Regions from separate parts of the Brevibacillus sp. FSL L8-0520 genome, predicted to be linked through region 2. Evidence: predicted binding sites of a transcription regulator. Region 2 holds the regulator's gene; the other holds the start of a gene.
The links. Region 2 encodes LexA, which represses DNA repair genes until DNA is damaged. Its sites were predicted from a motif close to CGAACATATGTTCG; they were not measured.

Region 1 (5,829 bases), 1.2 Mb from region 2:
AAACAGGGTCATCGTAGTCAGCACGTCGACATCATTTTCCCTGTCTGCTCTGCCGTCCCCATCTCCATCCACACCCAGTCCGCCGAAAAATTGGATGGAAGCGGGAGTGGCATCCCGGTCGTCCGGGTTCAATGGTCCGCCCCACAAGGCAGGAGGAATCTCAATGGCTGTCAAGCGCTGGGGAGCTTGCTGCCGGTTGTCTTTTTGCCTTGAGCGTTTGTTGATGGAACGCTCGTACTGATCCACCGCCGCCAGATATGACCAGGGAATGCCGTATACGGATTCAAAGCGCTGAAACAGCGCCAGTCGTTCCTGATAGATGGGATCTCCTGAAGTAGCCGCCGGGACGGACAAAGCTGCCTGTGAAACAGGAGGCCATGAACACAAGGTTAAGAGTACGCACAAACTGATTTGCATCATCAGGCGAAACGTAGTCATGCCCGTCTCCCTCCAGCAGTATTCTCCTTTGTAGGTTCTGCCAGCACACTGTGATTATCCGAGATAGTTTTTGCCAGTCCCGGGAGCCAGAATGGGCCAACCCCGGGTTTTGGTGTATGATCGTATCAGAAGACAGAACGGAGGAAACTGGATGCAGACGATGATGATAAGAGGCGATCAGCCGCTGTTTTTCCACAAATTGCGTGGTCCGCTGCTGCGGTTGTGGGAGAAGGCCGGGATTGATTCTCTGGAGCAGGTGGAAGGTGCAGCGTGCAGCGGACTTGCAGGACGGGTTCGGGCGGAAGCAGAAAATCAGGAGGCCCGGCTGGGAGTTGCAAACCAGAAGGTCCGTCCGGGAGCTGCAAATCAAAATCAGGCGGTCCAGCCGCATAAGACGCATTTCGAGGCTTTTTTGCAGCGTGCCGAGAACTTTCGCACCACATGCCCACCCGACGTATGGCAAAAGGAAACGGAGGCGTTGCGACAGCTATGGACCGTGATAGAGCCGGAAGCGTGCAGAAAAAATGTGCAAATCCTCGTTCAGCCTTTGGTGATTCCGGCCAGATTGCCGGTAGCCGCTCTGCCCTTGCTGGATGGATGGAACGTACATGAGGACCCGCACATTCCGCCAGAACAGTTTTCTCCGCTTGTGCTGCTGTGGCTGCAGGAGACCGGGGCAAAACCGATCGGGACGATCAGCGGCAAGATAAAGCGCGTGGAGGCCGGAGATGGAGTGGCTGTCTTCTTTGCCGATATGAACGACCCTGCCGGCTGTGGAGAATCACGGACGGGCATTCCCGTGGTCCATGAATACCGCGATCACGGCGTTGAACATATTGACGAAGGGATGTTCCTCCTGCAGGCCAATCTGGACGACAGCAGTCCGGAATGGATGGCCCACGCCATGGAGCGTTTGCTTGAGGCGGGAGCCAACGATGTCCACTTTCTTCCGGTTACGATGAAAAAAAGCAGGCCGGGCGTATTGGTGCAGGTCTTGTGCTACCAGAGCAGACTGGAAGAGCTTAAATCTGTCTTGTTTCAGGAGACAACCACCTTCGGTATCAGGTATTTCCCCGTGGCCTGCCATCGGCTGGCAAGACAGTTCGCAACCGTGAAAACACAATGGGGCGAGGTTCCCGTAAAAATCGGGCTGCACCGCGGAAAACAGGTACAGTGTTCACCGGAGTATGCCGTTTGTGCTCAATTGGCGAAAGAAGCCGGCATCCCGGTGAAGCAGGTTTATCAAGAGGCGCTTTCGCTTGCCCTTGCGATGAAAGTACGCTGACGCGTGATGCTGCCAGCAGGAGTTCATCGGTCCGTGAAGAAATGGGTAGAGAGAGGTTTTTTTCCTCAAAAATCCAGCGGGGAGGCTGTACTATGAGCAAAAAGGTGCTGATTGTAACCGGTGACGCGGTGGAAGCTTTGGAGATCTTTTACCCCTATTATCGCTGCCTGGAGGAGGGGCTGGAGGCCGTCATCGCTTCGCCTGCCAAAAAGACGCTGCACACGGTCTGCCACGATTTCGAAGCCCACAGTGAAACCTATACGGAAAAGCCTGCTTATCAACTGGCCTCGCATGTGGCTTTTGCGGATGTAAATCCGGAGGAATACGACGGCCTGATCATTCCGGGGGGCCGTGCCCCTGAATATATCCGGCTGAACGAGCATTTGAAACCGATCCTGACTCACTTTTTTGAGGCAAACAAGCCTGTGGCCGCCATTTGTCACGGTTCGCAGGTGCTGGCGCTCGTAGGCGAGCACGTTCGCGACCGCGAGATGACTGCCTACCAGGCATGCCGCCCAGATGTAGAAGCGTGCGGAGCCATTTATCGCACGGAACCTCTGCACGTTCACAATAACCTCGTGTCAGCCCACGCATGGCCTGACCTTCCGGGATTCATGCGTGAATTCCTGCGCCTGCTCCGCGAGGCTTGATCGGAAGCTTGTGCATCCGTGGGCCTGCCTCATGCAGAGCAGTGGCAGCAGACATGAAAAAGCCTTGTCCTGATTTTGCGGACAAGGCTTTTTTGCTTCCGGATGTCTCGGACTTAAATGAGATCACATAGTGCCGACCAGCACCCGCAGTACGTTAGGCTGATCGGGAAGATCGCGGGTCCCTGCCCCGTAGCCGATGGCGTCCACGGTCATCGCCGGAAGCGGCCCGAACTGCTTGACCAAGGCGGCCGCAACCCCTGCTCCGGTCGGAGTAGTCAGCTCTTTTTGTATGTCTGTTTGGCGAAGCGGAATTCCTTTCAGCATTTCCATCGTCGCGGGTGCAGGGACCGGGTACAGGCCATGGTCACAGCGGACGTAGCCGTTTCCGGTCGGAACAGGGCCGCTGTACAACTGATCAATGTCCAGGTCTTCCAAAGCCAGGGCGATGCCGACGACGTCGACGATTGAATCCAGCGCCCCTACTTCATGAAAATGAACCGTATCTACCGGCACATTGTGAATTTTGGCTTCGGCAATGGCGATTTTCTCGAAGATCGCTTGCGCTCGGGCGGTCACACGCGGTGAGAAGTCAGCCTCGTCGATCATCGCAGAAATTTCTTTGTACCTGCGGTGATGATGATGTCCGTGATCATGGCTGTGATCGTGCTCGTGGTGGTGATGTCCGTGATCATGGCTGTGATCGTGATGATGTCCGATGTTTAGCACCGGCAATGTTTTCAGCGCTTTGAGCTTCTCCAGCTCTTCATCGATCACATCCAGCTTTAGCGAGCTGACCCCTTTTTTCACCACCGTCTTCCACTCCATGCGGAAATTCCCCAGCGGCAGCTTGCGCAGTTCACGTTCAATCGTTTCGCGGTTCGCACCCGCATCGACCAGTGCAGCGAGCAGCATGTCGCCGCTAATTCCCGAAAAACAGTCCAAATAGGCAATACGCACAGCAATCGCTCCTTTTATCCGGTACTCTTTTCCTGTATCATAAAAGGGAAAATATGTTCGTGTATGAGACAGGGGAATCTGCTGACCAAAGTGTACCATTTCCTCCAGCAGTCTGTCATGCCAAGGAGTGAGTTTTCATGTTGTCGTTTATTCATATAGCTGACGTCCACCTGGACGCGCCGATCCGTGCCATGTCCGTTTCTTATGAGCTGAGGCAGGACGACTTTCGGCGGACGATGCGGACGGTTCGGGATCTCGTGTTGGAAAAGCGGGCAGATGTTTGGCTGATCGCCGGTGACCTCATGGAGCTGCATGGCGGGAGAAGAACCACGGCGATTTTTTTGCGTGATCTGTTTGCCAGCGTGGCTCCTACACCGGTCTGTATCGCTCCGGGGAATCACGACCCGTGGCGGGCCGATTCCTTTTACCAGTCGTTGGAGTGGCCGGGAAACGTGTACTGGTTTACGCCGGAGTGGGGGGCTTTCGAATTTCCCGAAAAGTCTTGCGTCGTCTACGGATGGGGCTTTCCCCAGCCGCATGTGTACGAGTCGCCGTTGGCGGAATTCCCCGGAAAGCTGCCTGGCTACCGGCACCATCTGATGGTTTTGCACGCCAGTGTGGTCAACGGGGGAGGCGAGGAGCATCATCCGTACGCACCGGTAACCATAGAGCAGCTCGCAGAAACGGGAATGGATTACATTGCGCTCGGACATATCCACAAGCCTGCGCGCTTCGCTCATCCGGTACATAGACGGACGTTTGCCGCATACCCGGGTTCTCCCGAAGGCTTGTCTGTCAAAGAAAACGGGCCCCGTCACGTCCTGTACGGTGAACTGAATGAAGCGGGCGAGCTATTGCTTGAGGAGCTCCCGGTCCAAACGCGAATGATCGTGAGGCGGGAGATCGATATACAAGGGGCGGAAACGGTCGATCAAGTCGCCGACATACTGGAAAGCGGGCTGGCCGATGTGCAGGACGGGCAAATTTTGGACATCACCTTGACAGGGGACAGGCCCGTACATTTTACGCCAGCTACAGATGTGCTCGAAAAGCGCTTTTCTCGCTTTTTTGCCATCCGCATCACAGACCGGACGAGACCGGACCTGGATGCGGGCAAGCTGGTCGCCGAGGGCGGCATCTGGGGACGCTGGCTGCAGCGTCTCGCCGAAGAGGAAGCGGCTGCGGCCGCGTCTTCCGATGAACAGCGCCAGGCAGTGGCTCGCATGGCCATGAAAATAGCGCTGGAGCGGATCGGAGGAATGATCGGATGAAGATTCACGAGCTATCGATCAAAGGCTTTGGCAAATGGCGCGGAGCCGATTTTCGCTTCGCCCCGGGACTGAATGTATTTGCCGCTCCCAACGAAGCGGGAAAATCTACGCTGCTTCAGGCGATATTTGCTTCGCTGTACGGGCTGAAGCGGGATTATGTTCGTTCCGCCCGGTATTTGCCCGAGTACGACAAATACTTCCCGTGGCATTCGGGCAGCTACGAGCTTAGCGTTCTCTACGAGGTAGACGGCAGGCGCTATCGGCTTCACCGCCGTCTGGAAAAGGAAAGGGAACAGGCTCAGGTTTTTCTCGACCCCGACTGGACAGAGGTAACGAACCTGTATCAGGAAGACCGGCGCAAAGAACGAAACTTTCTTGAGCTCCATCTCGGCTTGACACGCAGCTTGTTTACTGACCTGACCTGGATCAGGAGAAGTCCGCTGGAAGCTTCGGAATACCTCCTGCCTTCGCTGTTTGGCACGAGCGAAGCTGATCCGGCGGTAAACAGAATGCTGGCAGCCCTGGACAAGGAATTGACGCTGATCGGAAAAAAGGAACGGGCGGAAAATACGCTGCTTGGCAAGGCAGGAGCGCTGGTCGCGCAAAGAGAACAGGAGCTGGCCGAAGCGGAAGCCGGCTGGGCAGCCGTTCAAACATTGACGCAGCAGATCGCCCACTGGGAGAAGGCAAAGCAGGAAATGGAGCGGACCCGGGAGCGGATGCGGCAGCGGCTTCTCGTCCTGCAAAAGGAGGAGCAGGCTTGGCAAAGGAGATGGCAGGACAGCTACAGGGAGCCTGATGAGGAAGGCTGGCCGCAGTGGGAAGCGACAGCCCGCACAGAAGAAGAGCGTGCGCTGCATCGCCAGGTTCAGTCAGTTTTGGCTGCCCAGGGGGATTGGGGTGAAGCTGAACAAGACAAAGGAAATGCGGACGTACCTGAAAGCGATGCTTTGGAAAAGCTGGAAGCGGCTTACCGGCAGGCATTGGAATTGCGGAAGGAGCGAGACGAGTACAAGGAGCAAGCCGACCGGTTGGCTGAAGCGGCGCTTAGGACCGCTCCGAGCCGTGTGGGCCGGGGGAAAGAGAAGCGGACCGGAAAAGTCCGTCTGTGGTGGACAAGCTGTCTGGCGAGCCTGGTCGTCGCCGCATTATTTCTGCTTGCGGGCAACGCTCCGGTCGGCTGGATCGCTGCAGGAATCTCAGCTGCATGTGCCCTTGCGGCTGCAGC
Region 2 (5,829 bases):
AGTGGGATATGTTCCGCACCCGTGTAACGGAGTGGGAGCGCGAGCAGTATATGAATACGTATTAATATTTAGGGGAAAGAGTATTTGTATTTCTTTGGACCCTAAAAAGAAACAAAACTTGTTTAGTTTAATCTTAACTAGGTTTCAGCTTTATAAGTTAGATACGCCTTAAAGTAGATGGGAAACTTGCTTTCCTATTAACTTTAAGGCTTTTTTTATGAATTTATTTGACTAAAGTTGGATGGGATGCTGCTAATAAAGATAAACCCCCTTTACAATGCAAAATTTAGAACAAAATACCTAAAATATGTTTACAGATGTGTATATTAATGGTTAAATAAAAAATTATTAACATATTATTTGAGGGTTGGGTTTAATGAAATGCGGACTTAACCCAGCGTATGCACACTAACTCGGGTTTTTACAAAAATGATCATTTCTTTTCTGAAGTCCGTTTAAGAAATGATTATTGATAATAACGAGGTGATATTATTAAAAAAATTGCGATTTCCATTGTGTTGTCGACAATGATGATGATTTGGGTTTTTATTTTTATGATCTCAGATCTAATTCAACAATTGGATTTTGGGCCAAACAAAATTGTAATTACTGATTATCGAGTTCCAGGATTCTTTGAACCCGTTTGGCTTCCCATTTATGTTGGATTCGTGTACATTTTATATCAGTCTCTTAAAAAAAATCATGATTTGCCGTCTTCAACTGAAATCTAACCAATAAAAGGTAAAACGACAAATCTAGCAATCCAAAAAAGATGACTTCCGAAGTATCCAGAAGTCATCTTAATTTTATGCCCGCATAAGGACACACAAGTTGTCTGAGTTTACCATTATTCGTATTTCCGGTTTACGGCCGGCGTTTAGGTCGGTTTATTTGCCATCACTTGCTTAAGCTGTTCATTCGAATATCTTTCCAATTCAAGTAAAGCCTGATAAGGATCATCTCCGACAATCCCGTAATACAGAGCGAAAGCAGGCTCCGTTTTCAGCCCCCGTTCTTTCAAAGCCCGAATCTCTTTTGCTGCTTCTTGCCCAGACAGCTGGAGCAGCCGTGCTTCGATCATCATATGCCGGTAGGCGTTTTGCTCTGTGACAGGAATCGGTTGAGCAAAACACTCCAATTGAAAACCGCGATACCAAAAGGAAGCAGTCGCCGTAGGGATGTTGCGGATTTCTCGGCGGTCTTGTGTGAAATGGTCCAAATGCCCGTATTTTTCTTTCAACACATGGCCAAACCGATCCAGGTCGGCTGTCGTACAGATCAAATCAAGATCGCTGTCCTCAACATCAATATCGAGGGGGATCGTTCCGCACAGAACCGGTTGATACTCTTTGAGCCCATCAAAGATTCCCAAGCTGTCGAGGACTGCCCAGGCTTCCCGCTGCCGAGGGGTTCCTTTTTTCAGGTAGGAAGGGTCAAACCAATCTCGCTTCGTTTGAGAATGCATAGCCATTTTCTGTCCTTTCAGATTATCTTTCTTTTATTTGCAACTCTGCAGGGGAACAATGAGGGACGAGACCATCTATGTTCCGATTCGACGTTTGGCTTTACGACTCGCAGAAGAACCGAGTATATACAGGTTTCTGTCAAAATGTAGCGAGTCGATGGAAACGAAAACCGCACTTTATCGTATACCCTATACAGAAGGGAGTGTCAATGGATGGAGATCTTGTTGTGGATCGTGATAGCGGCCTTGTTTATCCTCAGTATTGCCGGAATCTTTTTGCCGGTCATTCCTGATACGATTTTATTGTGGGGCGGATTCTTGCTGTATCACTTTTTTATTGCTGATCCGGGTGCCGGACTTCCGGCCTCCTTCTGGTGGGGAATGGCGGTCTTAAGTGTTCTTCTCTACGGTGCGGATTTACTCACCAACATGTACTTTGTCAAGAAGTACGGGGGCTCCAAAGCGTCATCGTGGGCAGCTGCACTGGGGATTTTGCTCGGGGTGATTTTGTTCCCCCCATTTGGCATGCTGATCATGCCGTTCGTGCTGGTCGTTCTGGTGGAAATGCTGATCCAAAAGCAGCCGTTTGAACGGGCTGTTAAAGCGGGAGTGGGTTCGCTCATCGGTTTTTTGGGCAGTGTGGTCGTAAAAGTTGTTCTTCAGGTAGTGATGATCATCTGGTTCTTTGTCGCACTGTAAGTGGGATTCGTAGGAGAAGGACCGATCAAAGAATCGAAGGAAATGAAAAGAAGAGGCGTCCGCGAGGCAATCGCGAACGCCTTTTTTGCTGTCAGGGTGGAAAAGGAAAGCTTGTCGTAGTCGATTGCGTTTTTCAAAGAGTCCGCCATAAGGCATGGCTCATCCAAGCAACGAAATCTCTTATTCTAGTGAATCAAGCGGTACACGCCAATCACTTTCCCCAGAATCGTTACAGAATCCAGAATAATCGGCTCCAATGTCGCGTTTTCAGGCTGCAGCCGGAAATGGTTCTTTTCCTTGAAGAAACGCTTCACGGTTGCCTCGTCCTCTTCAGTCATGGCGACGACGATATCACCGTTATTGGCCACATTCTGCTGGCGAACGATCACGTAGTCTCCATCCAGGATGCCAGCCTCGATCATACTGTCTCCGGACACGCGCAGCATGTACACCTTGTCCGATGTCACGATGCTGTCAGGGAGTGGGAAGTAATCCTCCACCTGCTCGACAGCAGTGATCGGCTGACCCGCAGTCACCTTTCCGATCACCGGTACGCGTACAACAGATACGTCAAAGTCGTCTTGAAAGCGCTCCTCTTCTTTCAGCAGCTCAATCGCGCGGGGCTTGGTAGGATCGCGGCGGATGAGCCCCTTTTTTTCCAACCTGGCCAGATGGCCGTGAACAGTTGAACTGGATGCCAGACCGACAGCCTCCCCGATTTCACGGACAGATGGGGGATAACCCTTGTCCCTTACTTCTTTGCGGATGAAATCGATGATGGCTTGCTGTCTATTGGATAGCTTGGACATAGACCACACCTCTATCTTCTCGAACATGTTTTCTATATTATACCATGGGATCCTGCGTTCGACAAACATAAGTTCGTTTTTTTCTTGACATGAACAAGTGTTCGCATTATGATGAGAACAAGAAGATAGAACGTACGTTTGCAGGGGGATGAAATAATGAGTACAATGACTGTATCTAATCGCTTCGCCAAAGAAGAAAGAAAAACTGCTCGTTTTGGCATTACGCGTGGACAGGCCATTCTGTTTTTTGCCGCTTTCACTCTCTTTTTTTACACTTTGACAGAACTAGTGTTCGCTTCTGGGGATCATACGGTACAACAAGCTCAAATGATCCAACCAGTAAAGGAAATCGTCGTCCAACCGGGAGACAGCTTGTGGGAGCTGGCGGTCACCTACAAGAGTGACCCGAAAATGGATGTTCGCGATATGGTATATGCGATTCAAAAATTGAACAAGCTGGAAAGTGCCATTATTTATCCAGGCCAATCGATTCAAATTCCTGTCGGGAATTGACAAGCTGCAGCTTTCCCTTGCTTCGTTGCCGAGATGTGATATAATAGAGCGGCATTCATTGAAAGCGAGGGGAAACGGCTTTGGTATCAGACGCGGAAATCAAACGGATCAACGAGTTGGCCAAAAAATCTCGTGAAGCCGGGTTGACTGAAGAGGAAAAACAGGAACAGAAAAAACTGCGGCAAAAATACATTGATGCTGTGAAAATGTCGCTTCGCTCCAATCTCGAATCGATCCGCTACGTGGAAGACCTCGAGGATAACAACCCCAAACACTAAAACGCACCATTTGACATAAAAAGAAGACATCCATGCTTTTTGCCTGGATGTCTTTTTGTTCCATACAAAAAAGGAGAGAAGGGGGGATTGCCATGATGGCATGGCTGGCTGTTGCCGTAGGAGGAGCCGTCGGTTCATTGCTACGCTATGGTCTCGGTCTCGCAATGAACCAACCCGGATTGCCGGCGGGGACATGGCTGGCCAATGTCTCCGGTTCTTTTCTCATCGGACTGCTCTATGCGTGGGGAAAGGAAAAAGGATTGATGTCTTTGGAGATGTACCTTCTGTTTACAACCGGGCTGATGGGGGGATTTACTACGTTCTCTACCTTTTCGCTTGAGGTGGTAAGCTTCATCGGAGATGGGCAGATCGGCAGAGGGCTGTTCTATGCAGGCGCCAGTGTTTTGGCCGGCCTTCTTGCTTGCGGTTCAGGGATCTGGATCGGCAGACAAGTGTGGTAAACAGGCAAGATATAGCGGGATAAGACGGGCAGGCGTCAACGAGAACAAAAGAGAGCCAATCCGGAAGCAACATCAAATCAAAGAAGAGGGCATTGGAAGGCTACGAGGAAACAAAGAAGAGCCCGTGCCCGGAAACCATGTGGAAATAAAACCGGACTTCTCCTTGCGATGCTGAACCTGACAATTTGGAAAGGAGGATATAAATGACTGTACAGCACCCGGACTACGAGCATGAACAGAAGAGACTCGATGAAACACGCTCTATTATCCAAAAGGAAGTGGACACTCTTCGGAAAGAGGTTAAAGAGATTACGGACGATTATGTGAAACAGGTCGTCAACTACAAAAAAGGAAAAGAGCTTCGCTACCTTGAGGACCAAGGACTGGAAAAGCCGTATTTTGGACGAGTGGACTTCCTGAAAGACGAGACATACGAGTTGGACAGCGTATACATAGGAAAGAGGGGCATCGTTCGGAGCGACACATTCGATTCAATTGTCGTTGACTGGCGTGCTCCCATTGCCAGTTTATATTACAGCGGCGAGAGCAAGGATGCGTACTTCCGCAGCGGCAGGGAGATTGTGCGAGGCGAAGTCCGCCTGAAGCGAAATTTTGCCATTGAGGACGGGAAGATTACAGGGATATACGATGGAGCGCTCAAAGAGACGATTCATCGCGAAGTTGGCCATCCGGATGAATTTTTGCAGGAAGGGTACATCGATGAGTTCCTGGCAGCCAACCTGAATCAGACGAACGACAGCAGATTGAAGGATATCGTAGCGACGATCCAGTCGGAGCAGAATGACATTATTCGAGCAGACAAGGATCGCCCGGTTGTCGTTCAAGGGGTGGCCGGAAGCGGCAAGACGACGATTGCGCTGCACCGGCTCTCCTATTTGATCTACAATTATCAGGACTCGATGATGTCAAAGAGGTTTATGGTTTTTGCACCAAACCGGTTGTTCCTTACGTACATTTCAGAGGTTCTTCCCGAATTGGGAGTGGATGACGTTCAGCAGGCGACATTCCTGGATTGGGCTTCCAAGCTGGTCAAGTCCATCCTTCCAAAAGGCTGGCGGATTCTGGACCCGCACAAGCCCCTTCAGTTGTTCTTTGAACAAGGACAGAGCGATGCCGAGCGTCGGACGGTGCTGCATCGTCTTCGGTTCAAGGGCTCGCTCGCTTTCCGGGATGTACTCCAGCAATATTTGCTGTTTGTAGCGGAAAACAGGGTAGCCTACAAAAAATTAAGCTTTGTCTACAACAGAACCAAACATGTTTTTACGATTCCGGGTGAGACCATCCGTCAGCTTTTTGCCGAACAATATGCCCATCTGCCATATCGTCGGCGAATGGAAGCCGTTCGAAAGCACGTTAAGCAGGACATCAATAAACAGTTGTTCGCCCATCTGCGAGAGAAGCGAATTGATCTGGATAAGCAAGCGTTGGCTAAATATGAGAAAATGATTGATCAGCTTCTGGACAAATACTTTTCCATTTTTCCTGAACTGGATGTCTTCTCGTCGTACCGCGAAATGTTGACCGACACAGCTTTATTGAAAGAGCTGACAAAAGGGGAAGTCAATGGCGAGGATATCGAGGAT

Region 1: the regulator LexA is predicted to act here: its motif matches at 3,377-3,390, upstream of NSQ24_RS21060 (DNA repair exonuclease).

What each region holds. Positions count from the first base shown of each region.
Region 1 covers NZ_CP150171.1:4,262,363-4,268,191, reverse strand. The annotation lists gene NSQ24_RS21080 (M23 family metallopeptidase) at 1-438, opposite strand, end outside; gene larC (nickel insertion protein) at 590-1,723, shown strand; gene NSQ24_RS21070 (DJ-1/PfpI family protein) at 1,816-2,373, shown strand; gene NSQ24_RS21065 (LarC family nickel insertion protein) at 2,497-3,330, opposite strand; gene NSQ24_RS21060 (DNA repair exonuclease) at 3,468-4,601, shown strand; gene NSQ24_RS21055 (AAA family ATPase) at 4,598-5,829, shown strand, end outside.
Region 2 covers NZ_CP150171.1:3,036,421-3,042,249, reverse strand. The annotation lists gene glnA (type I glutamate--ammonia ligase) at 1-65, shown strand, start outside; gene NSQ24_RS15185 (DUF4269 domain-containing protein) at 878-1,471, opposite strand; gene NSQ24_RS15180 (DUF456 family protein) at 1,679-2,164, shown strand; gene lexA (transcriptional repressor LexA) at 2,350-2,973, opposite strand; gene NSQ24_RS15170 (LysM peptidoglycan-binding domain-containing protein) at 3,130-3,486, shown strand; gene NSQ24_RS15165 (DUF896 domain-containing protein) at 3,567-3,764, shown strand; gene crcB (fluoride efflux transporter CrcB) at 3,857-4,225, shown strand; gene NSQ24_RS15155 (UvrD-helicase domain-containing protein) at 4,429-5,829, shown strand, end outside.